3 regions of the Streptomyces doebereineriae genome follow, and region 3 is predicted to be linked to each of the others. Evidence: riboswitches for the same ligand, from Rfam matches in the RefSeq annotation. Region 3 holds a riboswitch; each other region holds the start of a gene.
The links. A riboswitch is a leader RNA that binds a small molecule or an ion and turns the genes downstream of it on or off. The one in region 3 is predicted to bind cyclic di-AMP.
Positions count from the first base shown of each region.

Region 1: it holds a riboswitch for cyclic di-AMP, as region 3 does, so the genes downstream of both, RNB18_RS48025 (M23 family metallopeptidase) here and RNB18_RS48745 (transglycosylase family protein) in region 3, are expected to answer to the same signal.
Region 2: it holds a riboswitch for cyclic di-AMP, as region 3 does, so the genes downstream of both, RNB18_RS24525 (M23 family metallopeptidase) here and RNB18_RS48745 (transglycosylase family protein) in region 3, are expected to answer to the same signal.

Region 1 is NZ_JAVREZ010000032.1:66,130-75,572, reverse strand. Features, by position in the region: gene RNB18_RS48050 (hypothetical protein) at 1-1,144, shown strand, start outside; gene lhgO (L-2-hydroxyglutarate oxidase) at 1,221-2,438, shown strand; gene trmB (tRNA (guanosine(46)-N7)-methyltransferase TrmB) at 2,728-3,606, shown strand; gene RNB18_RS48035 (PrsW family intramembrane metalloprotease) at 3,657-5,009, shown strand; gene RNB18_RS48030 (aldo/keto reductase) at 5,122-6,075, opposite strand; gene RNB18_RS48025 (M23 family metallopeptidase) at 6,140-7,174, opposite strand; cyclic di-AMP (ydaO/yuaA leader) riboswitch at 7,186-7,343, opposite strand; gene RNB18_RS48020 (PP2C family protein-serine/threonine phosphatase) at 7,568-8,653, opposite strand; tRNA gene RNB18_RS48015 (tRNA-Met) at 8,761-8,834, opposite strand; gene RNB18_RS48010 (hypothetical protein) at 9,185-9,443, shown strand, end outside.
Region 2 is NZ_JAVREZ010000008.1:281,678-291,120, reverse strand. Features, by position in the region: gene ispG (flavodoxin-dependent (E)-4-hydroxy-3-methylbut-2-enyl-diphosphate synthase) at 1-311, shown strand, start outside; gene dxs (1-deoxy-D-xylulose-5-phosphate synthase) at 339-2,237, shown strand; gene RNB18_RS24550 (aspartate aminotransferase family protein) at 2,234-3,619, shown strand; gene RNB18_RS24545 (helix-turn-helix domain-containing protein) at 3,694-4,299, shown strand; gene RNB18_RS24540 (DUF6126 family protein) at 4,296-4,418, shown strand; gene RNB18_RS24535 (tyrosine-protein phosphatase) at 4,431-5,228, opposite strand; gene RNB18_RS24530 (alpha-galactosidase) at 5,435-7,510, shown strand; cyclic di-AMP (ydaO/yuaA leader) riboswitch at 7,808-7,979, shown strand; gene RNB18_RS24525 (M23 family metallopeptidase) at 7,982-8,902, shown strand; gene RNB18_RS24520 (DUF6250 domain-containing protein) at 9,209-9,443, shown strand, end outside.
Region 3 is NZ_JAVREZ010000035.1:9,847-19,289, forward strand. Features, by position in the region: gene RNB18_RS48730 (DUF501 domain-containing protein) at 1-467, opposite strand, end outside; gene RNB18_RS48735 (FtsB family cell division protein) at 498-974, opposite strand; gene eno (phosphopyruvate hydratase) at 1,075-2,361, opposite strand; gene RNB18_RS48745 (transglycosylase family protein) at 2,655-3,335, opposite strand; cyclic di-AMP (ydaO/yuaA leader) riboswitch at 3,339-3,506, opposite strand; gene RNB18_RS48750 (transglycosylase family protein) at 3,712-4,692, opposite strand; gene RNB18_RS48755 (cytochrome P450 family protein) at 4,885-6,213, opposite strand; gene RNB18_RS48760 (nucleoside triphosphate pyrophosphohydrolase) at 6,210-7,235, opposite strand; gene RNB18_RS48765 (SurA N-terminal domain-containing protein) at 7,346-7,993, opposite strand; gene RNB18_RS48770 (glycoside hydrolase domain-containing protein) at 8,138-8,965, opposite strand; gene RNB18_RS48775 (serine/threonine-protein kinase) at 9,112-9,443, opposite strand, start outside.

The sequences.
Region 1 (9,443 bases), on a different contig from region 3:
GGGCCTCGCCTTCCCCAGGGACGTCGGACAGGCCGTCAGGTCGGCCACGGAGCTCTACCGTCTCGACCTCGCCGGCCGCCGGTCGGGCGCGGGCGGCATCTGGCAGTCCCTCGCCGGTTCGTTCGCAGTGAGCGCATACGCAACGCCCGCCTCACGGTGGCTGATAACCCCGGCCGACAGCTCGGTCGCGCGCGAGGTGAACCACTCCGAGGACTCCGGCGCACCGCTCAAAGTCGGCCACAGCGACGTGCAGAAGCTGCGGGAGGCCGCCGAGGACGCCAGGCGCTGGGACTCCAAGTACGGAGGCGGCGACTGGCGTTCGTCCATGGTGCCGGAGTGCTTAAGGGTGGAGGCGGCACCGCTGCTGCTCGGCTCGTACTCCGACGAGGTGGGCCGGGCCTTGTTCGGCGCCTCAGCCGAACTGACCCGTCTCGCCGGCTGGATGGCCTTCGACACGGGCCAGCAGGAGGCGGCACAGCGGTACTACATCCAGGCACTGCGGCTGGCCCGGGCAGCGGCCGACGTACCGCTCGGCGGGTATGTGCTGGCGTCGATGTCGTTGCAGGCGACCTACCGAGGCTTCGGCGACGAGGGCGTCGATCTCGCGCAGGCCGCGCTGGAGCGCAACCGGGGGCTGGCGACGGCCCGCACCATGAGTTTCTTCCGGCTCGTCGAGGCGCGGGCACACGCGCGTGCGGGTGACGCCGCCGCGGCCGGAGCGGCACTCAAGGCGGCCGAAGGGTGGCTGGAGCGGTCCCGGGACGGGGACAACGATCCGTCGTGGCTCGGGTTCTACTCGTACGACCGGTTCGCCGCCGACGCGGCCGAGTGCTACCGGGACCTGAAGGCACCGCGTCAGGTGCGACGATTCACGGAGCAGGCGCTGTCGAAGCCGACGGAGGAGTTCGTACGGTCGCACGGGCTCCGCCTCGTCGTCTCGGCGGTCGCCGAGCTCGAGTCGGGCAATCTCGACGCGGCGTGCGAGCAGGGCGTGCGGGCGGTGGAGGTCGCGGGGCGGATCTCCTCGGCCCGTACCACCGAGTACGTGAAGGATCTGCTTCATCGGCTGGAGCCGTACGGTGATGAGCCGCGGGTGGTGGAGCTTCGGGAACGGGCCCGGCCGCTGCTGATGGCTCCGGCCTGAGCCCCGGACGCCGTCACCGCCTCCCGCGTTTGAAGTGACTGTCAGTGGTGCAGTGCACTATCGGGTGTGGGAGGTGATGCAGGTGTCGACGGGGATCGCTTACGACTGTGACGTGCTCGTGGTCGGTGGGGGCATTGTCGGGTTGTCCACGGCGTATGCGATCACGCGCAGCGCGCCCGGTACCCGGGTCGTCGTGCTGGAGAAGGAGGCGGGGCCCGCTCGGCATCAGACCGGGCGCAACAGCGGGGTGATCCACAGCGGGATCTACTACCGGCCCGGGTCGCTCAAGGCGCGGTACGCGGCGCGGGGCGCCGCCGAGATGGTCAAGTTCTGCGCGGAGTACGGCATCGCTCACGCCGTCACCGGCAAGCTGATCGTCGCCACCGAGCGCAGCGAGCTGCCGCGGCTGCACGGACTGGTGCAGCGCGGACGGGAGAACGGCATTCCGGTGCGCGAGCTGGGCGCCGCCCAGATCGCGGAGTACGAACCCGAGGTCGAGGGGCTCGCCGCCATACACGTCGGGACGACCGGCGTGTGCGACTTCGTCGGGGTCGCGCGGCAGCTGGCCGAGGCGTCGGGCGCGGAGATCCGGTACGGCGCCGAGGTGCGGCGGATCGACCGGCGGCCCGAGCTCGGCGTCGCCGTGCTGACGGGCGCCGGGGACGTCGTACGGGCCCGGGTGCTGGTGAACTGCGCCGGGCTGCACTGCGACGAGGTGGCCCGGCTGACCGGGGACGAGCCGGGGATGCGGATCGTGCCGTTCCGAGGGGAGTACTACTCGCTGGCACGGCCCGAGCTGGTGCGGGGACTGGTGTATCCGGTGCCGGATCCGGCGTTTCCGTTCCTCGGGGTGCATCTCACGCGCGGAATCGACGGGGGCGTGCACATCGGGCCCAACGCGGTGCCGGCGCTGGCCCGTGAGGGGTACGACTGGGGGACCGTACGGCCTCGGGAGCTGGCGGAGACGCTGGCTTGGCCGGGGTCGTGGCAGATAGCCCGGCGGCACTGGCGGTACGGCACGGGGGAGCTGCGGCGGTCGGTGTCGCGGAGGGCGTTCACCACGGCTGTGCGCAGGCTGCTGCCTGCCGTCACGGCGGATGATCTGGTGCCTTCGGCGGCCGGGGTGCGGGCACAGGCGGTGCTGCGGGACGGCACCCTGGTGGACGACTTCCTGATCCGCGAGGGAGCTCGTGCGGTGCATGTGCTGAACGCGCCCTCGCCCGCGGCGACGGCTTCCCTGCCGATCGGGCGGGAGGTGGCCCGACGGGCGCTGGAGACGCTGCGCTCGGCGTGACGGGTGCGGGTGCCGCCACCCGTCCGTGACGACCCGGATACGGCTGCCCCGGCCGCCGCCACCCGACCGTGACGGGCCCGGACACGGCTGCCCCGGCCGCCGCCACCCGACCGTGAGGGCCTCGACGCGGCTGCCCCGGACGCCCCACCCGACCGTGAAGGGCCCCGACGCGACGACTCAGACGCCCCGCGCCGGAAGGGACAGCCCAGAAGCCCCGCCCCCGGACGTGACGGCCGGAACATCCCTGAGCGGCATACGTCCCCGAGGCCGCCGTAAAATCGACCCCACTGTGTCTGACTCCCTCAACGCCCCCGAAGCCCCCCGGTCCCGGCCCGCCGCCGGCGAATCCGCTCTGCACGCCCCCGGTGCCCCCGTTCGGCACACCCGGGCCAAAGGGGAGCCGCGGTTTCCCGACGGGCCCAGTGCCGATCCCGCGGGATCGCACTTCGAGCGGCGGATCCGGAGTTTTCAGCCGCGCCGCAGCCGGGTGACGGCGGGGCAGGCGGACGCGTTGCAGCGGCTGTGGCCCACGTGGGGCCTCGACATCGACGGGCAGCGCACGATCGACCTCGGTGAGATGTTCGGCAACGACCACCCGGTCGTGCTGGAGATCGGCTTCGGGATGGGTGAGGCCACCGCGCAGATGGCCGCCGCGGAGCCGGGGATCAACATCCTCGCCGTCGACGTGCACACCCCTGGGCAGGGGAACCTGCTCAATCTCGCCGAGCAGCAAAAACTGTCCAACGTCCGGGTCGCCAACGGCGACGCCATCATCCTGCTGCGCGAGATGCTCACCGAGGACTCGCTCGACGGGCTGCGCGTCTACTTCCCGGACCCCTGGCCCAAGAAGCGGCACCACAAGCGGCGGCTGATCCAGCCGGAGTTCCTGGACCTGGCCGCGGCGCGGCTGCGGCCCGGGGCGCTGGTGCACTGCGCGACCGACTGGGAACCGTACGCCGAACAGATGCTCGACGTGCTCACCGCGCATCCCGACTTCGAGAACACACAGGCAGACGGCGGTTTTGCGTCGCGTCCCGACTTCCGGCCGCTGACCCGTTTCGAGGGGCAGGGACTGGACAAAGGACATGTCGTGAACGACCTGCTGTTCCGCCGCGTACAGCACGGCGACCGACCCGACCGATCCGACCAGTCCCCCACCGGCGCCTGATCACCCGTCCCGCCTGCGGGCGGCGCCTCTGTCTCGTTAAGGTCGATGCTGTGGCCACCTGTCCCCCGTATCCGACGCACCCCGGTGACCCCACCGGCGGCGCCGCGCTGCGGCATGCGCACTGGTGGCAGCGGAAGTGGGTGCGCTACGGCGCCCTGATCACGCTCCTCGCGCTGTCCGGGCTCGTCATCCTCGCCCTGGTCCGCCAACAGACCGGTACCGAGGGGTTCCTGGTCGGGCTGGGCCTCGCCGTCCTGCCCGTACCGCTGCTCATAGCCGCGTTCCGCTGGCTCGACCGGGTCGAACCGGGCCCCTGGCGCAATCTGCTGTTCGCCTTCGCCTGGGGCGCCTGTGCGGCGGCGCTGATAGCGATCATCGCCAACAGCTTCGCGACGAAATGGATAGCGACGGCGACCGCCGATCCGACCAGCGCCGACACCCTCGGCGCGACCGTGATAGCACCGATCGTCGAGGAGTCCGCCAAGGCCGCCGCCGTTCTGCTGGTCTTCCTGTTCCGCAGACGCGACTTCACCGGGATCGTCGACGGGGTGGTGATAGCGGGGGTCACCGCCACCGGCTTCGCCTTCACCGAGAACATCCTCTACCTCGGCACCGCCTTCGGCACCGACCAGCTCAACGGCCACGGCGGCATCGCCTCCGTCACCGCCGCGACCTTCTTCGTGCGCGTCGTGATGTCACCGTTCGCGCACCCCCTGTTCACCGTCCTCACCGGCATCGGCTTCGGCATCTCCGCGCTCTCGGCGGAACGTCAGCACGTACGGCGGGTGCTCGTCCCGCTGTCCGGGCTGCTGCTCGCGATGGGCATGCACGCGATGTGGAACGGCTCCTCGACGCTCGGGGAGTACGGGTTCTTCGCGGTGTACGCGATGTTCATGGTGCCGGCGTTCGCGCTGCTGACCTGGCTGGTCATCTGGACGCGGCAGCGGGAGCTGAAAACCGTGCGCGAGGAACTGCCCGCGTACGCCGTCGCCGGGTGGCTGGCGCCGACCGAGCCGTATGTACTGGGCTCGATGCGGGCGCGACGGATGGCGCGGGAGTACGCGCGTCGGCAGTTCGGCGGGCGGGCCGCGGCACGGGCCGTCTCGCAGTACGAGGCGTACGCGACGTCCTTGGCGTTCCTGCGGCGCCGGGGGCGGCTCGGGCGGGCGAACGCCGACTTCGTCGTACGGGAGCGGGAGTTGCTGCACGAGCTGTGGCGGCGGCGGGACGTCGCGCGACCCGCGCTGGACCACGCCGCCCGGATGACGGCGCCGCCGGTCCCGGTGACCGCGCCGCCCTGGCCGGTGTACGGGGTGTACGGCTATCCGCCGCACCCGGTCCAGCCGGCCCAACCGGCCCACCCGACGGTGCCGTACCCCGCGTACAACCCGTACCGGACGTAGCTCGACCACAACAGGAACCGTGGGCGCCCTGCTCGGCGCGGCCACTCCGCCGCGCGGACCGCGGCGCCGACCGTGCAGAGCCCGGCACCGTCGGCCGGGCCCTGCGCTCGAGTCAGGCCGACGCCTCCGTCAAGCGAGCCGCCTCCTCCTCCGTCAGCACCAGCTCCGCCACCCCCAGCAGCGCCGGCAGCTGTGCCGCCGTACGCGCGGAAGCGATGGGGGCCGCGACCGTCGGCCGGGACGCGAGCCAGGCGAGGGCGACTGTGGCGACCGGGACGGTGTGGGCCTCGGCGATGTCGTCCAGGGCCGCGAGCACCTTCTGCCCGCGCTCGGTGTCCAGGTGCTTGCCGGCGCCCGCCGCGGCCCGCGGGCTGTCGACGGTCGCGCCGGGGCGGTACTTGCCGGTGAGGAACCCGGAGGCGAGGGCGTAGTACGGGACGGCGGCGAGGCCCTCGCGCGCGGCCACCGCCTGCAGCTCACCCTCGTAGGTGTCACGGGAGACCAGGTTGTACTGGGGCTGCAGGGCTACATAGCGCGCCAGGCCCTCGCGGTCCGAGAAGGCCAGGGACTCCGCGAGGCGCGCGGCGGAGATGTTGGAGGCGCCGATCGCCCGCACCTTGCCCGCCTTCACCAGCTCGTCCAGCGCGCCGATGATCTCCTCGACCGGCACCTCGGTCTTGTCGAAGTGGGTGTAGTAGAGGTCGATGTGGTCGGTGCCCAGGCGCTGCAGCGAGGCGTCGGCGGCGGCCTTGATGTTGGTGGCGGTCAGGCCGGGGAAGTCGGGGTGCTGGCTGACCTTCGTGGCGATGACGAGGTCGTCGCGGTTGCCCCGCGCCGCCACCCACTTGCCGATGACGGTCTCGGACTCACCGCCGGAGTTGCCGTCGACCCAGGCCGAGTAGGAGTCGGCCGTGTCGAGGAAGTTGCCGCCCGCGGCGGCGTACCCGTCGAGGACGGCGAAGGACTGGGACTCGTCGGCCGTCCAGCCGAACACGTTGCCGCCGAGGGAGAGCGGGAAGACCTCGAGGTCGGAGGAGCCGAGCTTGCGAAGCGGAGAAGCAGTCATGTCCTACGTCAACGCAAGCAGCGGACGCCCGCCTTCCGCAACGGGCGCTAAATCGCCGTAAACCTCAGGGGTTGAGACCCTTGCCGCGCAGCCACGCCATCGGGTCGATCCCGTCGGCCGAGCCGCCCGGGTGGACCTCCAGGTGCAGGTGCGCGCCGGTCACGTTGCCCGTGGCGCCCACGCGGCCGATGACGTCACCGGTGCTGACCTTCTGGCCGACGCTGACGCTGATCGAGGACTGGTGGCAGAACCACAGCTCGGTGCCGTCGTCGAGGGTCAGGATCGTGCGGTAGCCATAGGAACCGGCCCAGCCGGCCTCGGTGATGGTGCCGCTGTGGATGGCCTTGATGAGCGTGCCCGTGGGCGCGGCGAAGTCGAGGCCCGTGTGGTAGCCGGAGGACCACAGCGAACCGGCCTGACCGAAGGTCGAGGTGATGGTGTACGACGAGGTCGGCAGCGTGTACTGCTTGGCGAGCTCGGCCAGGCGCTCGGCCTCGGCCTTCTTCGCGGCCGCCTCCTCCGCCTTCTTCTTCGCGGCGGCGGCCTTCTCCTGAGCGTCCTTCTCCGCCTTGGCGGCGGCCGCGTCGGCCTCCTTCTCGGCGGCGGCCGCGACGGCCTGGGCGGCCTTGGTGTCGATCTGGTCCTGCTGCCGCTCGGCCTGGGCCAGGATGCGCGAGCGCAGTGCCTCACCGGCGTCCGAGGTGCCCTTGGTGGTGTCGGCGGTGGTGGCGCCGACGCTGCTGAAGGCGCTCGTGTCGTCCGCGGCGGAGTCGGCGTCGTCCGAGATGAGCGAACCCACGGAGGGCAGGTCGGGCATGGAGATCGTGACCGGCGGCTTGCCGGTGTTGGCGCTGGCCATCCCGCCCGCGCTGACGGCGGCTATGACACCGACGCCCAGAACGGTGGAGCTGCGGGCGAATCCTCCGCCACGCTGCTTGGCGACGCGATGCCGGCCACGTACGGCGGGGAGGGTCTCCGCGGTGGGGTTCCACTCCCCCAGCGGGGCCTCGTCGTCGGCGCGGTAGCCGCCGTACACAAGTGTGTCTGTACTGCGCTGACCGGGCTCGAACGGAGCCTCAGGGGCAGGCGGGTTCGCCACGTGGGCGCACTCCTTTCCTTCCTTCTCGCCTACCGGGTTAGCTGACGGGTTCGGAGCAGGAAGGTCTCCTACGCGCGTATACCCGCCGTGCTGCCACGGCGGAGTACGAGCGATTCACCCCAAGTTGGTGGTTCCCCGGTTCCCTTGCGGAATTCGGCGCGTGAGCACGGAGCCATCTCTTGTGACGGCTGGGACGACCGCGCTGCGTTATCGAACGTTAATAGACCCGGGGGCCCGATTCCAAGCTGTTCCGCTTGATCATTAACGAAATCCGGCAGGACTTACGGCCCATGAACGGTGAAAAACGGGCGAGTTGACCTCACCTCAGGCAACCCACAGGTTTTGACTGCGCGTCAGTGGTTATGCGGAGGGCGCTCACCCGCTCACCCCACGTCACAAAGGCCGTCGCACGGCGAGCAGCGCCAGGTCGTCGGTGAGGAAGCCACCGGAATGCCGGCGCGCCTCCCCCACGAGGGCGGCGAGCAGCGCGCCGGGCTCCCGGAAGGCGCGCCCGGCCAGCCGCGCCTCGGGGTCGTAGAACCGCCCCTGCCGGTCCCGCGCCTCGGACAGTCCGTCCGTATACAGCAGCAGTGTGGCCCCGCCGGGGAAGCCGTACTTTTCGCCCCGGTCGGGCCAGGTGCCGAGGTCGCCCATGCCGAGCGGCAGCGCGGGGTCCTGGGCGGGCAGCGCGCGCACCGTGCCGTCGGTGTGCAGCAGCAGGGGCGGCGGATGCCCGCGGTTGACGATCCGTACGACCCCGTCGTCGTGCGGGAGTTCGGCGAGGACGGCCGTGGTGAACCCCTCGAAGACCTCGACGCTGTCCCGCCGCGTCGCCTCCCGCGCCAGCGCCCGCTCCAGCCGCCGGGCGACGGCCTCCAGCGTGGTCTCCCGCTCGGCGGCCTCCCGGAACGCCCCGATGACGATCGCGACGGCCGCCACCGCCCCCATCCCCTTGCCGCGCACGTCCCCGACGATCATCCGTACGCCGTGCGGGCTGTCCTGCACGGCGTACAGGTCCCCGCCGATGAACGCGTCCGCCTGGGCCGCCTCGTAGCGCACCGCGATGTCGAACCCGCCGATCCGCCCGGCGGGCCCGGGCAGCACCGCCCGCTGTGCGGCCTCGGCGATCTCGCGCTGGGAGGCGAGGCGTTCGCTGCTGCGGCGGACGAGGAGATTGATGAGGACCGCGAGGACGGCGACCGTCACCACGGTGACCGTCTCGGTGACGGCGTCGACTTCGAGGAGGATGCCGAGCCGCAGGTGGACCGCGAGGACGACGAGGACGGTCGCGAGGCCGGTGAGGACGGTGCCGCGCCTGGAGTAGAGCGGGGCCGCGACCAGAGGCGCGGCGGTGAAGAGGGGCGCGGCGGAGAACTGGGACGGTGTGAGGTAGTCGTAGCACCCACCCGCGACGAGCAGCAGCGCCGGGAGCAGGCGAACGAAGGTGCGCGCGTACGAGATCGGCCCCTCCTGCTCCACGCCTCCAGGTTTCCCGGAGCGGGAGCGGGAGGCGAGCGGGGTGGCCCGACCGGGGGAAACACTCAGGGCCGGAGTCCAGTAACTGGACTCCGGCCCTGAGCCGTGAGTAGCGGGGACAGGATTTGAACCTGCGACCTCTGGGTTATGAGCCCAGCGAGCTACCGAGCTGCTCCACCCCGCGTCGTTGTGTGACCAGCATACGTCATCCGCGGGGTGGTTCGCGCCAGGATTGTTTCGGAGGCGGCCGGGTCTCCTCGGCGAGCTTGTGCGCGGCCGGGACGGAGACGCCGAGCCGGTTCACCATGGTGTCGAGGACGGCCTCCGGGGCCGGACCCGTGGAGCGGACCACCGCGCCCCGGCACGGCCGGGGGGCGGGGATTCGCCGGACTGCCGTAAGTGGGCGGCCTCTGCGGGGTGTGACCGTGCGCTGCCGGACGGGAGGAGCGGGTCCCTTGTGCAGGCGGCGCGGGTCCGGTCGGCCCGGCGAGGGCGGCGTACCGTGGCGCCCCTCACGGAAGCGAGGAGGGGGTCATGGCGGCAGACGACGAGCGACCGGTGGAGATCGACAAGCGGGACATCCCGCTCTCCGGCGGCCGGACCCTGCGGGTGACGGAGTTCGGCAACGGCAGCATCCGGCTGGCAGTGCGGGCGGGTTCTCCCTATGTGGTGACGAGCCTGGAGCAGATCGACGACGGGGCCGTACTGAAGCTCTCTCCCGGCCGCGAGGGATCGAACGCCCACCGGAACTGGGTCCGCGACCACGGCGACGGTCACGACGGCCGCCCGGAGT
Region 2 (9,443 bases), on a different contig from region 3:
CCTGCGGGCGCGCGCAGGTCGACGTCTACAAGCTGGCTGACGAGGTCACGGCGGGTCTCGAGGGCATGGAGGTGCCCCTGCGGGTCGCGGTGATGGGATGTGTGGTCAACGGTCCCGGCGAGGCACGGGAGGCGGACCTCGGGGTCGCCTCCGGCAACGGCAAGGGGCAGATCTTCGTGAAGGGCGAGGTCATCAAGACCGTCCCCGAGTCGAAGATCGTGGAGACCCTCATCGAAGAGGCGATGAAGATCGCCGAGCAGATGGAGCAGGACGGCGTCGCGTCGGGGGAGCCGGCCGTCACCGTGAGTTGAACAGCACGGACCGAAGGGGGCCCGAGCGTGACCATTCTGGAGAACATCCGGGGACCACGCGACCTGAAGGCGCTGTCCGAATCGGATCTCGGTGAACTGTCCGAGGAAATCAGGGAGTTCCTGGTGCACGCGGTCGCCAGGACCGGCGGACACCTCGGGCCCAACCTGGGGGTGGTGGAACTCTCCATCGCGCTCCACCGGGTCTTCGAGTCACCGGTCGACCGCATCGTGTGGGACACCGGCCATCAGAGCTATGTGCACAAGATCCTGACGGGACGTCAGGACTTCTCCAAGCTGCGCGGCAAGGGCGGCCTGTCCGGCTACCCCTCGCGTGAGGAGTCCGAGCACGACATCGTCGAGAACAGCCACGCCTCCACCGCGCTCGGCTGGGCCGACGGGCTCGCCAAGGCCCGCCAGGTGCAGGGGGCGAAGGGGCATGTCGTCGCGGTCATCGGCGACGGCGCGCTCACCGGCGGCATGGCCTGGGAGGCGCTGAACAACATCGCGGCCGCCAAGGACCGGCCGCTGATCATCGTCGTCAACGACAACGAGCGGTCGTACTCGCCGACCATCGGCGGGCTCGCCAACCACCTGGCCACCCTGCGCACGACCGACGGCTACGAGAAGGTGCTGGCCTGGGGGAAGGACGTACTCCTCAGAACCCCGCTGGTCGGCAACACCGTCTACGAGTCCCTGCACGGCGCGAAGAAGGGCTTCAAGGACGCCTTCGCGCCGCAGGGCATGTTCGAGGACCTCGGGCTGAAGTACGTCGGCCCGATCGACGGACACGACATCGGGGCCGTGGAGTCGGCGCTGAGGCGCGCCAAGCGCTTCCACGGGCCGGTGCTCGTCCACTGCCTGACGGAGAAGGGGCGCGGTTACGAGCCCGCCCTGGCTCATGAGGAGGACCACTTCCACACCGTCGGTGTGATGGACCCCCTCACCTGTGAGCCGCTCGCGCCGTCCAACGGGCCCTCCTGGACCTCGGTGTTCGGCGACGAGATAGTCGCGATCGGCGAGGAGCGGGAGGACGTCGTGGCGATCACGGCGGCCATGCTGCACCCGGTGGGCCTCGGGAAGTTCGCGGCGCGTTTCCCGGACCGGGTGTGGGACGTCGGTATCGCCGAGCAGCACGCGGCGGTCTCCGCCGCAGGCCTCGCCACAGGTGGGCTGCATCCGGTCGTCGCCGTGTACGCGACCTTCCTGAACCGGGCCTTCGACCAGCTCCTGATGGACGTCGCCCTGCACCGCTGCGGGGTCACGTTCGTCCTGGACCGGGCCGGGGTCACGGGCGTCGACGGGGCCTCCCACAACGGCATGTGGGACATGTCGATCCTCCAGGTCGTCCCCGGACTGAGGATCGCGGCTCCTCGGGACGCCGACCAGCTGCGGGCGCAGCTGCGGGAGGCGGTCGCCGTGGACGACGCGCCGACCCTGGTGCGGTTCCCGAAGGAATCGGTGGGGCCCTCGGTGCCGGCGATCGACCGGGTCGGTGGCCTGGACGTGCTGCATCGCGGGGAGCGGCCCGAGGTGCTGCTGGTCGCCGTCGGTGTGATGGCCCCGGTGTGCCTCCAGGCCGCCGAGCTGCTGGCGGCGCGCGGTATCAACTGCACGGTGGTGGACCCGCGTTGGGTCAAGCCCGTCGACCCCTCGCTGCCGGGCCTCGCCGCGGAACACCGGCTGGTCGCCGTCGTCGAGGACAACAGCCGGGCCGCCGGAGTGGGCGCCGCCGTCGCGTTGGCGCTCGGTGACGCCGAAGTCGACGTACCCGTAAGGCGGTTCGGGATCCCGGAGCAGTTCCTCGCGCACGCCAAGCGGGGCGAGGTGCTCGCCGACATCGGTCTGACGCCGGTCGAGGTGGCGGGGCGGATCAGCGCGAGTCTGGCCGTGAAGGCACAGACCGAAGTCAGGGAGAAGGCTGAATGACCACGGAGTTCGACCTCGGCAGACTCCTGGCCGAGCGCGGAGCCGAGCGCTACGAGCTGCACGGCAGGTACCTGAACCACCAGCTCCCGCGCATGCTGCACACCATCGGCTTCGACAAGGTCTACGAGCGCGGCGAGGGCGCCTACTTCTGGGACGCGGACGGCAACGACTACCTGGACATGCTCGCCGGGTTCGGAGTCATGGGCCTGGGGCGCCACCACCCCGTCGTCCGCAAGGCACTGCACGACGTCCTCGACGCCCAGCTCGCCGACCTCACCCGCTTCGACTGCCAGCCGCTGCCCGGGCTGCTGGCCGAGAAGCTCCTCGCCCACAGCCCGCACCTGGACCGGGTCTTCTTCGGCAACAGCGGCACCGAGGCGGTGGAGACCGCTCTGAAGTTCGCCCGGTACGCCACCGGGAAGCCCAGGGTCCTGTACTGCGACCATGCCTTCCACGGGCTGACCACCGGGTCGCTGTCGGTCAACGGAGAGTCGGGCTTCCGGGACGGATTCGCGCCCCTGCTGCCCGACACCGCCGTACCTCTCGGCGATCTCGACGCACTGGCACGGGAGTTGAAGAAGGGCGACGTGGCCGCCCTGGTCGTGGAGCCGATCCAGGGCAAGGGCGTGCACGAGCCCCCGCCCGGCTATCTGCGGGCCGCGCAGGAACTGCTGCGCAAACACAAGGCGCTGCTCATCGCCGACGAGGTGCAGACCGGGCTCGGACGGACCGGGGACTTCTACGCCTACCAGCACGAGGACGGGGTCGAGCCCGACCTGGTGTGCGTGGCCAAGGCGCTCTCCGGCGGCTATGTGCCGGTCGGCGCCACCCTCGGCAAGGACTGGATCTTCAAGAAGGTCTACTCGTCGATGGACCGGGTGCTGGTGCACTCGGCGAGCTTCGGATCCAACGCCCAGGCGATGGCGGCCGGGCTCGCGGTTCTCTCGGTCATGGAGAACGAGCAGATCGTCGCGAACGCCCGCGTCACGGGCGACCTGCTGCGCTCCCGGCTCACCGCGCTGATCGACAAGTACGAGCTGCTCGCCGACGTCCGCGGCCGTGGCCTGATGATCGGCATCGAGTTCGGCAGGCCCAAGTCGCTGAAGCTGCGCAGCCGCTGGACCATGCTCCAGGCCGCGCGCAAGGGGCTGTTCGCGCAGATGGTGGTCGTCCCCCTCCTCCAGCGGCACCGGATCCTCACCCAGGTCTCCGGCGACCATCTGGAGGTCATCAAGCTGATCCCGCCGCTCGTCGTCGGGGAGAAGGAAGTGGACCGGTTCGTCGACGCCTTCACCGACGTCATGGACGACGCGCACAGCGGCAGCGGGCTGATGTGGGACTTCAGCAAGACACTGGTGAAGCAGGCGGTGGCCAACCGGTAGCGGCACGTCCTGAGGTTTTTTGCCTCTGAGGCAAGAAATTTGCCGCAGAGGCAAAGCTCCGGCTCAATGGATGTATGAGCTCTCCGGAAGCCTTCACGGAGCTGCCCTCGGTGGCTCCTCAGCTACGGGCCCTGCGCCGCCGCGCCTCCCTCACCCTGGAGGCCGCGGCCGGAGCCGCCGGGCTGTCGCCCGCCCATCTCTCCCGGCTGGAGACCGGTCAGCGCCAGCCCTCGCTGCCGATGCTGCTCGCGCTGGCCCGCATCTACGGTACGACGGTCTCGGAACTCCTCGGCGAGACGGTCGCGGAGCGGGACGCCGTCGTGCGCGCGGCCGATATGGAACCCACCGAAGCAGGCGGCTGGACATACTTCCCGGCCGGCGCGCCCGGCCGCGGGATGCAGGCCCTGCGCGTGCGGGTGCCGCACGGCTCGCAGGGCGACATCGTGCGGGTGCATCCCGGCGAGGAATGGCTCTACGTCCTCAAGGGGCGGCTCAGGCTGCGCCTCGGTGACACCACGCATCGGCTCGGCCCGGGTGACAGCGCGCACTTCGACTCGCTGACCCCGCACCGCATCGCCGCCCAGGATCCCGCCGGAGTCGAGCTCCTGTTCGTCCACACCCTGTTGCAGAGTCCCACGGCCACGCTGTGCCTGGGGCCCACCCCTGGAGAGACGCCATGAGTGACATGGAAGAGAAGTTCCCCCGCGCCCTGTGGGTGCGCCTCATCATCTATCTCGCGGTCGGCCACGTCTTCGCGGCCTTCATCTTCCTGCTCTTCGAGGTGGGAGCCGGGCAGTAGCGGTCGTACGGCTCAGTCGAGCAGCCGGTCCCGCAGCCGCTCGCGGATCTCGGGGGTCAGGCCGAGGCCCTCCTCCAGATACACCTCGACGCTGCCCCATGTCTCGTCGATGGTCTCGAAGGCCGCTGACAGATACTCGGCGCGCGCCTCGAAGAGGGGACTGAGCAGCTCCATGACCTCGGGGGAGTAGGCGTCGGCTGAGGTGCTGGTGCGGCGCACCTTGTAGCGGCGGTGCTTGGCGTTCGACTCCAGGTAGTCGGCGACGATCGCCTCGCGCTCCACGCCCAGGGCGAGCAGGGTCACCGCGATGGACAGACCCGCGCGGTCCTTGCCGGCCGCGCAGTGCATGAGGGCGGGCACGCTGTCCTCGGCGAGGGAGCGCAGCACCTGGGAGTGCTCGCCGGTGCGCTCCTTGATCATCGTGCGGTAGGAGTTGATCATCCGCTGCGCGGCCTTGCCGTCGCCGAGGAGCTCGCGGAGCTGCTCTATGTCCCCGTCGCGGACCATCTTCCAGAACCAGGTGCCCTCCGCCGGGTCGCTCAGCGGCAGGTTCACATTGGCGACGCCCGGCAGGTCGACGTCCGGGCCCTCCAGCTTCTGGTCCGCCGCGTTGCGGAAGTCGAAGATCGTGTGCAGACCCAGGGAGGCCAGGAAGGCCGCGTCGTCCTCCGTCGCGTGTGCGAGGTGACCGCTGCGGAACAGCACGCCGTAGCGCACCCGCCGTCCGTCCGCCGTCGGCAGTCCGCCCACGTCACGGAAGTTGCGGACACCTGCCAGTTCCGGTTCGGTCGACGGGATCTGCTGCGTCACGGGGGCTCCTCCCAGCCGGGCTCCGCCGACGCTGCTCGTCGACGGGCACGCTCTCGACCATACGACATGGGTTCCTGGGGCAATGAGTTGTCCACAGGGCCCGTAATGACTTGTCCACAGCCGTTGCACCGGGGCGGGTGGACATTGATGATGTTGGTGCCTGAGTGCACCTGTTGGCACCTGTTCGAATCTGTGAGGGAAGCACGATGCTGGAGATCGCCGAGAACGGCCGTACATGGATTCTGTCCGGCCCTGCCAGCAGTTACGCCCTGCACCTCACCGCCGAGGACGAGCTGCTGCACCTGCACTGGGGTCCGCGGATCGCCCTCGCCGACGCCGAGGCCCTCGCGGTGAGCCCGCTGCCCGATTACCGGCCGTTCGAGGCCCCGCTCGACGGACGCGAGGAGTACCCCGTCGAGGGCGGCCCTCGCTTCACACGCCCGGCCCTGTCCGTGCGCACCGACGAGCGGCGCGGCACCGAGTGGAGCTTCGAGGCGTACGACACCGAGGGTGACGAGCTGCGGCTGCGGTTCCGCGACGGCGGACTGACCGTCACGCTGCACTACCGGATGCGCCACGACGTCCTGGAGCGCTGGGTGACCCTGGACAACCAGGGACCGGCGCCCGTCGAGCTGCTGCGCGCCGACTCCGCCACCTGGACCCTGCCCGACCGGGAGGACGGCTGGCGGCTGTCCCAGCTGCACGGCCGCTGGGCCGCCGAGTCCCTGCTCACGCAGACCCCCCTCACCTACGGCGAGAAGGTCATCGGCAGCCGTCGCGGCCACACCGGGCACCAGCACCTGCCCTGGGTCGCCCTCGACACCGACGCCACCGAGGAGCGGGGCGAGGTCTACGGGGTCGCCCTCGGCTGGTCGGGGTCCTGGCGGATCGCCGTCGCGCAACTCCCCGACGCGCGCGTGCAGATCACCGGGGGCGCCGGATACGACGACTCGGGTCTGCTCCGGCTGGCGGCCGGGGAGTCGTTCACGACCCCTGTCTTCGCCGGTCTCTGGAGCGACGGCGGGTTCGGCGGGGCGAGCCGCGCCTGGCACGCCTACCAGCGGGCGTACGTCATCCCGGGCGCGGACCAGGACCGTCCCGTGCTGTTCAACTCCTGGGAGGCCACCAACTTCGACATCTCCGAGGAGCAGCAGGGCACCCTCGCCCGGCGGGCCGCGGCGATGGGCGTCGAGCTGTTCGTGGTCGACGACGGCTGGTTCGGTGCCCGCACCAGTGACCGGGCCGGGCTGGGCGACTGGGCCCCCAACCCCGACCGCTTCCCGAACGGCCTCAAGCCGCTCGGTGAGTACGTGCACGGGCTCGGCATGCAGTTCGGCATCTGGGTCGAGCCGGAGATGATCAACCCGGACAGCGAGCTGTACCGTGCCCACCCGGACTGGGTGCAGTACCAAGCAGGACGAAAGCGGACGGAGTTCCGCAATCAGCTCGTGCTGAACCTCGCGCGCGAGGACGTCCAGGAGTACCTGTGGGGGCAGCTCGACACCTTGCTCTCCTCGGCCCCGATCGACTATGTGAAGTGGGACTTCAACCGCTGCTTCACGGACGCGGGCTGGCCCGGCGACCCTTATCCGCAGCGTCTGTGGGTCGACCATGTACGCGGCTTCTATGCCCTTTTGGACCGCTTGCGGGAAGCCCACCCGGGCGTCGCCTTCGAGTCCTGCTCGGGTGGCGGCGGCAGGATCGACCTCGGGGTGCTCAGCCGCACCGACCAGGTGTGGACCTCGGACAACACCGACCCGCTCGACCGCCTGGCCATTCAGTACGGCTTCAGTCAGATCCACCCCGCGCGCGTGATGGCCGCCTGGGTCACCGACAGCCCCAATACCCAGCTCAACGACCGGGTGAGCTCGCTGCGGTTCCGGTTCGTGAGCGCGATGGCCGGGGTGCTCGGGGTCGGCGGGGACCTCGCGGAGTGGACCGAGGAGGAGCTCGCCGAGGCCGGGCGGTGGGTGGCTCTCTACAAGGAGATCCGGCCCTTGGTGCAGCGCGGCGACCTCTACCGGCTGAGGCCTCCGCGGGGCGGCCTGAGTGCGGTGCAGTACGTCCTCGGGGGCGAGTCCGTCGTCCTCGCCTGGCTCCAGGCGCAGCAGTACGGCGAGCCGGTCCCGGCGTTGCGGCTGCGTGGACTCGACCCGACGGCGTCGTACGAATGCCCCGAAACGGGCGAAGTGCACCGAGGGGCCGTATTGCTGCATCACGGACTTCGTACCGGTTTGCGCGGCGACCTCGATGCGACGGTTATCCGACTGCGTCGCATCTAGGGCTTCTGTCCGAATTAATAGCTTCCTTCCAACTCCTTCCGGAATCAGGGTTCCTGTGAATTCGTGACGTGAGGAGCGTCATATCCGTGACGGTGTGTCGCCCGTCATGTTCACGTAATTCGCAGGTTCTACAAGGGGATTCAGGCCGGGTAATGGGCGCCCGATCCACGCAGCGTGACCGGTAATTCTCTTAAGGGATCAACAGGAACGCATACACAGGGAACCTCTCACTTGTCCCTTTGCGTCTTGTTCGCTTACGTTCGCCACCGATCCGGTCGGACGCCCAATCCTGCCGCCGAACGGATTCCGCTCACTCACTCACCCGTGCACGGCAGGAGCGGGGGACCCACAGGTAGTTTCGCCTGTTCCGGTCTCCGGAACGGCTTGGGGTTAAGTCGCGTCTCGACGCGGCCGGGCATCTCCAGCTCGCACCCGACAGCTCACCTCGCAGGCGCCGGAGAGGAATTCACCATGCCCGCGAAGGGTAAGCACCGCCGTCCGAAGTCCCAGCGCTTCACCCGCTCGATAGCCGTTGCCGGAACCGGAGGCGCCGCTCTCGCACTCCCGTTCATGGGGGCCACCGGCGCTCACGCCGCCACCCCCCAGTCCGTGTCGGAAAAGGCCGTTCAGTCGCTTCCGGTCGCGCAGAAGTCCGCTGAAAAGACGGCCGCGAAGACCTCGACTGTGCGCACCTATTCGGTGCGCGTCGGCGACTATCTTTCGAAGATCGCCGATGAGCAGAACGTCAGCGGTGGCTGGAAGAAGCTCTACGCCGACAACCGCTCGGCCATCGGAGACGACCCGTCGCTGATCCACCCCGGTCTGAAGCTCTCGATCGGCAAGAAGGCCAGGACGAGCACCACGAAGACCGAGTCCTCCGCTTCCTCGTCCTCCTCGAAGGCGAAGAAGACGGAGAAGGCGGCGTCGAAGTCGTCCTCGAACTCGACGGCCGCCACCCAGAGCTCCGCCACCACCAGCTCCAGTGGCTACACCCTTCCGGTCACCGGCGCCACCATCGGCACCGGTTACCGCGTGGCGGGCAGCATGTGGTCCAGCGGCTACCACACCGGCGTCGACTTCGTCGTCCCGACCGGCACCTCGCTCAAGGCCGTGGCCGCGGGCACGGTCGTCTCCGCGGGCTGGGGCGGCGCCTACGGCAACCAGGTCGTCATCAAGCTCAACGACGGCTACTACGCGCAGTACGCCCACCTGTCGCAGCTCTCCGTCTCGGCCGGACAGGCCGTGACCGAGGGTCAGCAGATCGGCCTGTCCGGCGCGACCGGCAATGTCACCGGCCCGCACCTGCACTTCGAGATCCGCACCACGCCGGACTACGGCTCCGACGTGGACCCGGTCGCCTACCTCCGTTCGAAGGGTGTCGCCGTCGGCTGACAACGCCCCCCTGTGCCACCGAAGGCCGGACCCCGATCCCCGGGTCCGGCCTTCGGTGTTCCCGGTCTGAGCCGGTCCGCGCCTTCATGATCACTTCATTGCGTTCTTGTGGCAGGCGCGCTCAGGGCGTCGACAGGCGGGGGAGGGTGGGGACAGAGTGAACTCCGTAGTGGGGCAAGCGCTTTCTAGACTGTGGGAGGTCACTGTGTCCGGCGACCCACTCTCTGCAATCCACGTACCCCGACTGTCGCCTGGGCTCCGAGACCCCTCGTGCGCCCGGGCCGTCCCCGGAAGGAACGCTCTCGCATGACGACCACCCGTAGAGCCTTCGGAGCCCTCGCCGCCGGCACCGCCCTGGCCGCCCTCGCCCCCGCGGTCACCGCGAGCGCCTCGCCCCGCCACCGTCGCCTCATCGCCCACGACGACTTCCGCCACGGCCTCGGTCGCTGGGCCGTCGAACTGGAGCAGGGCGGCACGGTCACCGCGCAGCGCGGGGTGTTGGAGGTCGACGTGCCCGCGGGCGCGACGATCTGGTTCAGGC
Region 3 (9,443 bases):
GCGATCGCCTCGTCGCCCAGCGGGTTGACGCCCGGGCCCGCGGCGAGCGAGTGGCCCACCAGGACGTGCAGGCACTTCACCCGGTCCGGCATGCCGCCCGCGCTCGGAAAGCCCTCCAGCACCTCGATGGCGTCACGGCGGGCGATGTAGTCCTCGTGCGCGGCCCGGTACGCCGCCGCGAGCTCCGGATCGGTCTGGAGCCGCTCCGTCATCTCCTTCATGACGCCGTTCGCCTCGAGGGTGCCGATCGCCGAGGCGGCGCGCGGGCACGTCAGGTAGTACGTCGTCGGGAAGGGCGTGCCGTCGGGGAGGCGGGGAGCCGTCTCCACCACGTCCGGCTGACCGCAGGGGCAGCGGTGCGCGATCGCGCGCAGTCCGCGCGGCGGCCGGCCGAGCTGCTGCTTGAAGGCCTCGACGTCCGCGTCGGTCGGCTCGGTTCGCGGAGTGGAGGGCGGAGGCGTTTCCATGCCTGTCTTTCTATCGGTCCATCGGTCGGTTCACTGGTCGGAGGCGTCGGACTTGTCGACCCCGTCCCAGACGTTCGCGTACCAGGGGCGGTCCGCGGTCCCGAGGTCGGTGTGCGACTGCCTGGCCGCGCCCGGGTCGACCACGACGAAGCCCGTCTCGCCCGGCATCACATAGTGCAGCCGCTGCCGGATCTGCTGCTCGGCGTAGGTGTCGTCCTGCCAGCGCGCCTTGAGGTCGCGCAGCTTCTCCACCCGCTCGGCGGCCTGCGCCTTCTCCCGCTGCAGATCGGCGATCTCGGCGCGCTGGGAGACGTACTCCCTTATCGGGTACGCCAGCGCCACCACCAGCGTGCACAGCACGAGCGCGAGCAGCGCGGCCCGGCCGGTCAGCCGGGAGCGGCGGGCCTGTCGCTTGGTCTGGGAGCGGTAGACACGGGCCGCGGTCTGCTCGCCGAGCAGTCTGATCCTGGTCGCGGTGGAGAAACGGTCCCGGTCCTTCACAGCCATCGGCTTCCGCCTCCCCTTCTACGTGCGTACGTCCCCGCACACGGTACGGGACCGGTACGGGGACGTACGTACGACTGGCTAAGGCTTAGCCCTGCCGGGGTCAGCCCTTGAAGCGGGGGAAGGCCGAGCGGCCCGCGTACACCGCCGCGTCGTCGAGGATCTCCTCGATGCGCAGGAGCTGGTTGTACTTGGCGACGCGCTCGGAGCGGGCCGGGGCGCCGGTCTTGATCTGGCCGCAGTTGGTGGCGACGGCGAGGTCGGCGATGGTGACGTCCTCCGTCTCGCCGGAGCGGTGGGACATCATGCACTTGAAGCCGCTGCGCTGGGCGAGCTCGACGGCGTCCAGGGTCTCGGTGAGCGAGCCGATCTGGTTCACCTTGACGAGCAGCGCGTTGGCGGCGCCGTCGTCGATGCCGCGGGCCAGGCGCTCCGGGTTGGTGACGAACAGGTCGTCGCCGACGATCTGGACCTTGTCACCGAGCTTGTCGGTGAGGACCTTCCAGCCGGCCCAGTCGTCCTCGAACAGCGGGTCCTCGATGGAGACGAGCGGGTAGGCCGCCACGAGCTCCTCGTAGTACTCCGTCATCTCGGCCGCTGAGCGGTCCTTGCCCTCGAACTGGTACTTGCCGTCCTTGTAGAACTCGGAGGCGGCGACGTCGAGCGCCAGGGCGACCTGCTCGCCGGGGATGTAACCGGCTTCCTTGATGGCCTCGAGGATGAGGTCCAGGGCGGCGCGGTTGGACTCCAGGTTCGGCGCGAAGCCGCCCTCGTCACCGAGGCCGGTGGACAGGCCCTTGCTCTTCAGGACCTTCTTGAGGGTGTGGTAGACCTCGGTGCCCCAGCGCAGCGCCTCGGAGAAGGACTCCGCGCCGATCGGGGCGATCATGAACTCCTGGATGTCCACGTTGGAGTCGGCGTGCGAGCCGCCGTTCAGGATGTTCATCATCGGCACCGGCAGCAGGTGCGCGTTCGGGCCGCCCAGGTAGCGGAAGAGCGGGAGGTCGCTGGCCTCGGAGGCGGCGTGGGCGACGGCGAGGGAGACGCCGAGGATGGCGTTGGCGCCGAGCGAGCCCTTGTTGTCGGTGGCGTCCAGGTCGAACATGGCCTGGTCGATCAGGCGCTGCTCGGTGGCGTCGTAGCCGACGAGCTCCGGGCCGATTTGCTCGATGACGGCGAGGACGGCCTTCTCGACACCCTTGCCCTGGTAGCGGTTGGGGTCACCGTCGCGGAGCTCGATGGCCTCGAAGGCACCCGTGGAGGCGCCGGACGGAACGGCGGCACGACCCGTGCTGCCGTCGTCGAGGCCGACCTCGACCTCGACCGTGGGGTTGCCTCGGGAGTCCAGGATTTCCCGGGCTACGACGACGTCGATGGACGGCACGAGCATCTCCTTCTTGGGGTGTGACACGGTCCGCCGGGACCGCGGTGGGTTCTGCGAGACCGAGCCTAACCGGCTCCGGTGGATCGGCCACCGTGTGGACCGCCCCGTGGACAGAACCGAGAGTAAATTGTTTCTGAACTGAACAAAGACGTCCCGGCAGCGGCGCATGAAAAACCCCGCTCCGGTGCGTACGGGGGAACACGCACCGGAGCGGGGAGCCCGTGGGGACGGGGGGGGACCCTCACGAGGCCTTCATCATGAAGGACACGGATGTGAGGGCGCTGTGGTTCGGCTGGGTCTTACTTCAGGTGCAGCTGCTGACCCGGGTAGATGAAGTCGGCGTCGGTGATGATGTCCTTGTTCAGCTTGAACAGCTTCTGCCAGCCGCCCTTGACCTGGTGCTTCTCGGCGATCGAGCTGAGGGTGTCACCCTTGACGACCTTGTACTCGCCGTCGCCCTTCTTGACCTTCTTGCCGGTCGGGGTGGTGACGGTCTTCTTGGCCGCCGGGCGGTCGGTCGAACGGGAGGCGCTCTGCTCCTCGGTCGAACGGCTGCTCGTGTTCGAGGAGCTGTTGGAGGAGGACGAGCTGCTGCCGCCGCTGTAGGTGGCGCTGGACAGGCCCGTGCCGCAGACCGGCCAGGCACCCTTGCCCTGCGAGGCGAGGACCTTCTCGGCGACGGCGATCTGCTGGGACTTGCTGGCCTGGTTGGCCTGCGCGGCGTACTGCGTGCCGCCGTACGCGGCCCAGGTGGAGGCCGAGAACTGGAGACCGCCGTAGTAGCCGTTGCCGGTGTTGATGGACCAGTTGCCGCCGGACTCGCACTGGGCGACGGTGTCCCACTCGGAGGCGGTGGCGGCGGAGGCGTTGCCGGCCGCCATCAGCGGGGCGGCGATGGCGACACCGGTGACACCGGCGAGCGCGGCGGCGCGGGTGGCCTTGGACGGACGACGGTGCTTGCCCTTACCGGAAAACAGCATGGTGGATCCCCTCACCGACGCCTGCGAGGTGAGCTGTCGGGTTCGGGCCGGTTGAGTTGCCCGGTCGCGCACCCTGCGGTGCGCGGCTTCACCCCAAGCCGGTCCAGCGTGAACTGCTGGGTCCGGCGCTTACCTTGGGTCCCCCGCTCCTGCCTACGGCGCTTGACGCGACGACTGTTCCCGTACGGCCGCTGGCAGGATTCGGCGTTGCGACAGACGGGGCTCGGGTTGCCGAGCGGTCACGACCGTAGACACGCGTTCGGCGGAATTTCAAAGACGATCAGGGCTTCTGAGACTCATCCCACACTTTCACCAAAGTGGACATTCGGTGCGAAGTGTGACGTGAACTCCCGCTGTTTTTCTGGGCTTTTCAGCCCTATTCAACCCCTGTGTCGAGCGCCTGACCGGCGACGATGTTGCTCGGGTCGGCCCCGATACGGTCCTTGTTCTCGGCGTAGAGGGCGCGCCATCCGCCGTCGAGGCCAAGGGAGTCGGCGATGGAGGCGAGGGAGTCGCCCTCCTGGACGGTGTAGGTACGGGCGGCGTGCCGGCCGACCGTGGCGGAAGCCGTGCTCTTCGTCGCACTCCCCTCGGCGCTGCCGCCCCGGTGCTTGCCGGAGCCGAGGGCGCCGACGTCCACGAGGGCCGAAGAGCTGCCCTCCTGCCACGACTTGTCCGCTTCATCCTCTTCTGGACTCACCACGGGCGAGCTGTCGGAAGGCTGCGCTTCTTCCGTGGCGGAACCTTCGGAACTCGAAGAGTTCTTTTTGTCCGACTTGGCGGAACCAGCGTCGCCGCTGGAGGAGGTGGCCGACGGCGAGGGAGTCGCGGACGAGCCGTCCAGCGCGTCGAGCAGACCGGAAGACTCCTCGGAGCCCGACGAGTTGGAGGAACCGGACGAATCGGATGATTCCGACGAGCCGGAGGCCGAAGCCGAGGGCGTCCCGCTCTCCAGACCCGTGTCGACATCCGCCGAGCCCGAGTCCTTGCTGAGACCGTTGAGCAGACCGCAGGTCGGCCATGCGGCGATGCCCTGGTCCGCGAGGAGCTTCTCGGCCACGGCTATCTGCTGGTTGCGGCTGGCCAGGTCCGCGGTCTTGGCGTACTCGAGGCCGCCGTACTTCTCCCAGTTCTCCTGGGACATCTGGAGGCCGCCGTAGTAGCCGTTGCCGTCGTTCGCGCTCCAGGAGCCGCCGCTCTCGCACTCCGCGACCCGGTCCCAGGTGGTGCCGGTGGCGGCGCTCGCTCCGGTCGCTCCAAGCAGTGGGATCGCGATGGCGGATCCCGTCACACCGGCCGCAATGAGGAGAGCCGGAGCCTGACGGGGGCGACGGTGACGACCGTTCCCGGAGAGCATGAGGGGACCTTTCCCGAGAGAGCAGGGACCTGCGCGGCGGATGTTGCAGGGCACCGCGCTGGTCCGTGAACGTATAGGGGTTCGATCACTTGTCACAAGTTAATGCCGCGTAGATCACGTGAAGATCACAGACTTGAGGTCGCGTCATGTTTACGCGGCCCCGCGCGGGGATAGGCCGGACCCCTCGGTCGATTACCGGACGGGCGTGAACTCCACGGGCAAAGTACGCAGTCCACGCATGATGAGCCCCCCACGCCAGCGCAAATCGGCTGAATCCACCCCGAGTTGCAGGTCCGGGAGACGGGTGAGGAGGGTGGCGAGCGCGGTCTGCCCCTCCAGGCGGGCGAGCGGGGCACCGAGGCAGTAGTGGATGCCGTGGCCGTAACCGAGGTGCTGATTGTCACGGCGGGACAGATCGAGCACATCGGGGTCGGCGAACCGCTCGGGATCCCGGTCCGCCGCCGCGAGCACGACGAGCACCGGGTCACCGGCCGCGATGTCCTGACCGCCGATCCGCAGGGGCTCGGTGGCGAACCGCCAGGTGGCCAGCTCGACCGGGCCGTCGTACCGCAGGAGCTCCTCCACACCGGTCTCCAGAAGGCCTCTTTCCCGGTCGGCCAGGGACTGCTGCAGCCGGTTCCGCTGCTCGGGGTGGGTGAGGAGGGCGTACACGCCGTTGCCGATGAGATTGACCGTGGTCTCGAAACCGGCGAACAGAAGGATGAAGGCCATTGCCGCGGCCTCGTTCTCGGTGAGGTGCTCGCCGTGATCGGAGGCGCGGATCAGCCCGGAGATGAGGTCCTCGCCCGGGGCCGGCTCGTCGGGCAGCGCTTCCCGCTTCCGGTGGATGAGCTCGGCGAGATAGCCGCGCATCTTCTTCACGGACCGCGCGACCCCACCCCGTGGGCCTCCTCCGTGACGGATCATCATGCCCGCCCAGTCCCGGAAGTCGTCCTGGTCCTCGCGCGGGACGCCGAGCAGGTCGCAGATCGCGTAGATGGGGAGCGGGAAGGCGAAGTCGTGGATGAGGTCGGCGGTGCCGGTGGCGGCGAACCCGTCGATGAGACGGTCGGTCAACTCCTGCACTCGCGGCGTGAATTCGGCGACCCTCCTGGGCGTGAACGCCTTGCTGACGAGCCGTCGGAGCCTGGTGTGATCCGGCGGGTCGATGTTCAGCAGATGCGTCATCAGCTCCGCCTTGCGCTCCCCCGGGATCCCCGTTTTGCCCTTGGCGTGCGCGGGCTCGTCGTGGTGGGCCGGGTTCTTGCTGAGCCGCTGGTCGGCGAGGGCCTGCTTGGCATCGGCGTACCGGGTGACCAGCCAGGCCTCCACCCCGCTGGGCAGCCGGGTCCTGTGCACGGGGGCGTGCTCGCGGAGCCAGGCGTAGGCGGGGTAGGGGTTGGTGGCGAACTCCCAGGAGAACAACTCGGGGGCGGGAGTCGCGGCGGCGGGGACGGCAGGACACGCGGGGGTGCCGGGGGTCGCAGGGCCGGCGGGGTTGGCTCGGGGCTGGTCGGTCACTCCTTGACGTTATCCGGCGGGTGGGGTGCCTCGACCTCCCGGATCGCGTCCCGGTACAGGCGGGCCGCCGCACGCAGGGCCGCCTCCGGGTCGACGCCCTCCGCCTCGGCGCGGGCGGCCAGGACGAGGAGTTCGTAACCGATGCCCTCGGTCTTCGGGAGCGGGACGTCCAGGCCGGCCATGCGCACCCGCGACGCCAGCTTCGCCGCGAGGGCGAGGCCGGGCTGGCCGAGGGGGATGCCTTCCGTCACCGAACTGCGCTGCTTCTCTATCGCCTTGGTGCGCAGCCAGTGCGCCTTGACCTCCTCCGGCGTGCTGGCCGTCTCGTCGCCGAAGACGTGCGGATGACGGTGGATGAGCTTGGCGACGATGCCGCCGGCGACGTCGTCGACGGAGAAGGGGGCGTCCGGGTCCTCCTCGGCGATGCGGGAGTGGAAGACGACCTGGAGCAGGACGTCCCCGAGTTCCTCGCGCAGTTCGTCGCGGTCGCCCTCCTCGATGGCCTCGACGAGTTCGTACGCCTCCTCGATGCCGTATTTGGCGAGGCCCTCGTGGGTCTGCTGGGAGGACCACGGGCACTCGGCGCGGATCCGGTCCATGACCTGGACGAGGTCGAGGAGCCGGGCACCGGGCAGGTCGTAGGAGGCGGGGAGCAGCTCCAGCTCGGGCATCTGTATCCGTCCGGATCCGGCGAGGCGTGCCAGACCGTCCGTGAGGGCCGGCTCGCCCTCGCCCGTGGCCACGACGACCACCGTGTGTCCACCCGCGCACGCTCCGACCAGCTCCTCGGCGGTCGGGGACGTCTCGTCGACCGCTATCCCCGCCTCCCTCAGATACGGCAGCTGGGGGTGGGCTCCGTCCGCGCACAGCACACGGTCGGCGGCGTGCAGCGCCTGCCAGGCGGGCCAGGACAGCAGGCCGGGGGCGACGCGGTGGCTGGTGGTGAGCAGGACGATGCGGCCGGGGGCGGACGCCGTGTCGGGGTCCTGGTCAGGGGCGGGCTCGAAGCCGGTTGCGTTCACAGTTCGAAGCTAACGCACGGCGTCGACGGAGCGATCAGTTTGTCCACAGGCAGGGAGTGGCGGGGTGATCGTACGATCATCCACCTGCCGTGAGGGCTGCCTCGGTCCGGCTACGCGCTCTGCTCGCTCCCCGTCGTCGTGACCTCCCGCACCCACGGGGTCTTCGCGTCGACGCGGGTGCTCTTCGCGACGTCCCAGGTGCCGTAGCGCGGGTTGAGGTCGACGTCAAGTTGCTTGGACGCCTTGCTCAGGGCGTTCCAGAAGGCGGGGTCGCCGGTGCCGGTGCCGAGCTTCCCGGCGAGTTTCTGGGCTTCCAGCTGGAGGAGGAGGTTCTCGTCGAGGCGTTCCGGGGCGATGCCGTACTGCTGGAGCCATGCCGTCTCCAGGCCCTTGGCGCCGCCCGCCTGCTCCTCCAGGCCGGAGCGCAGCTCCTGGACTTCCTTGCGGTTGACGGACACGCCCGCGTTCTCGGCCGCCCGGTGCAGCACCTGGTCGAGGACCATGCCGTGCAGGACGTCGCGGGTGAGGGTGCCGGTCTTGGCGATGGCCTGCGCGTACTGCGCCTCGTCGGTGACGGCCGCCCGCTGGGCGTCACGCACCTCGGTCACCCGGTTCTCCAGCTGCGCGACGGTGATCCGCTGCCCGCCGACGACGGCTGCGGCGCCGGGATGCGCGTCGCTTCCGCACGCGGTGAGCAGGGGTGCCGCGGCGGCGAGCGCGGCGGAGAGGACGAGCGCGGTGCGACGACGGCGGTGCAAGGAGGCCTCCCGAGGAGATTGTGCGACGGTGCACAAGGTCTTGCGGTGATCGATGGTAGGCAGGGGACCGGCTCTGGCCAACCCATTCGACCAACGATTCACCAGGACTTCGGGCACCGCCGCGCCACGCGCGCGTGGTTGCCGTCAGCCGGTGATCGCCACCGGCCCGTCCCAGGCGTCCCGGTCCACGGTGATCGTGTAGCCGTTGCGCGACTCCTTGCTGTTCACGAGGTACTGGTGGCCACGGCTGTGGTCCGTGTACTGCGTGGCGCCGAAGGGCCAGTCCGCGGTGGTGGTGTTCTGCTTGTCCCACAGCGCGTACCAGAGGTTGCCCGGCAGGTCGGTCTTGTCGGTCGCGTTGGCGATCGCCTTGGCGCTGGAACTGGTGAAGCCGTAGAAGCCCGCTCGGTACGTCTTCGCGCGCAGGGTCTTGTCGAAGGCGCGCACGTAGGTGAGCACGGCGTTGTTGCACGACTTGTTCGTGATGTCGTACGCCTCCATGTCCAGGTAGATCGGGCTGCCGGCCTTCATGCCGAGCGCGGAGGCCTTGGCCACCGCGTCCGCGCCGTCGGTCGCGCCCAGGGAGGCGGCGGTGGTGGCGGTGAGCTTCTCCGGGTTGGAGCCGCTCTGGCAGGGCGGCTGGGCTCCGACGTAGAGCGGGATGAGCTTCCAGCCGACCGCGCTGACCGACTTGACCCAGGAGGCGGTGAGGTTGGGCTGGGAGCAGCCGCGGTTCTTGCCGCCCACGTAGACGGCGGCGGCGCCGTAGAGGCCGCCGTGCCAGGCCTTCATCGCGGAGAGGGAGGGGGCGGCGCAGGTGTCGAAGGCGCGGCCGGTGTACGTCTTCTGCGCGGGCCAGGTGGTCGCGGCCATCGAGCTCTGCGCGGCGAGGCCCGCGCCGGCGACCACGGCGGCTCCGGCGACGCCCCACGTGACGTATCTGCGCTTCTTCGACTGCCGATGGCTGGACATGGACGACCCCACCCCTTGGTTGTGCTGTGCGTGTTGTGCGTGACTGAAACGAGCAAAGGTATCCGGCGCCGGTTCTGCCTTTCGGAAACTCAACCCCCTGAAGGTGACAAGTTTCCCACTGGGAGCGGCAAAATCTGACACTCGCCCTAGCGCACCTGGCCCAGCCACTGGAGCGTCCGGCGGACCTCCACCGCGAGCGGGTGCGCCGGTCCGTGCAGGCGCTCCACGTCGTGCAGCAGTCGCGCGAGTGTGTCGTGGGCGGCGGCGCGGTCGCCGAGGGCGAGCAGGAGGTGGCCGATGCGGCGGCGGACGTCGTGGGCGAGCTGGGGGTCGCCGGCCACGTACTGGTTCTCGTAGTACGGCAGCAGGGCGCGGTATTCGGCCAGCGCGGCCGCGGGTTCGCCGAGTTGTTCCAGACACTGGGCCGCGTCGTAGCGGAAGCGCAGGGACTGCGGGTCGGCGTGGCCCGCCTCGGTGG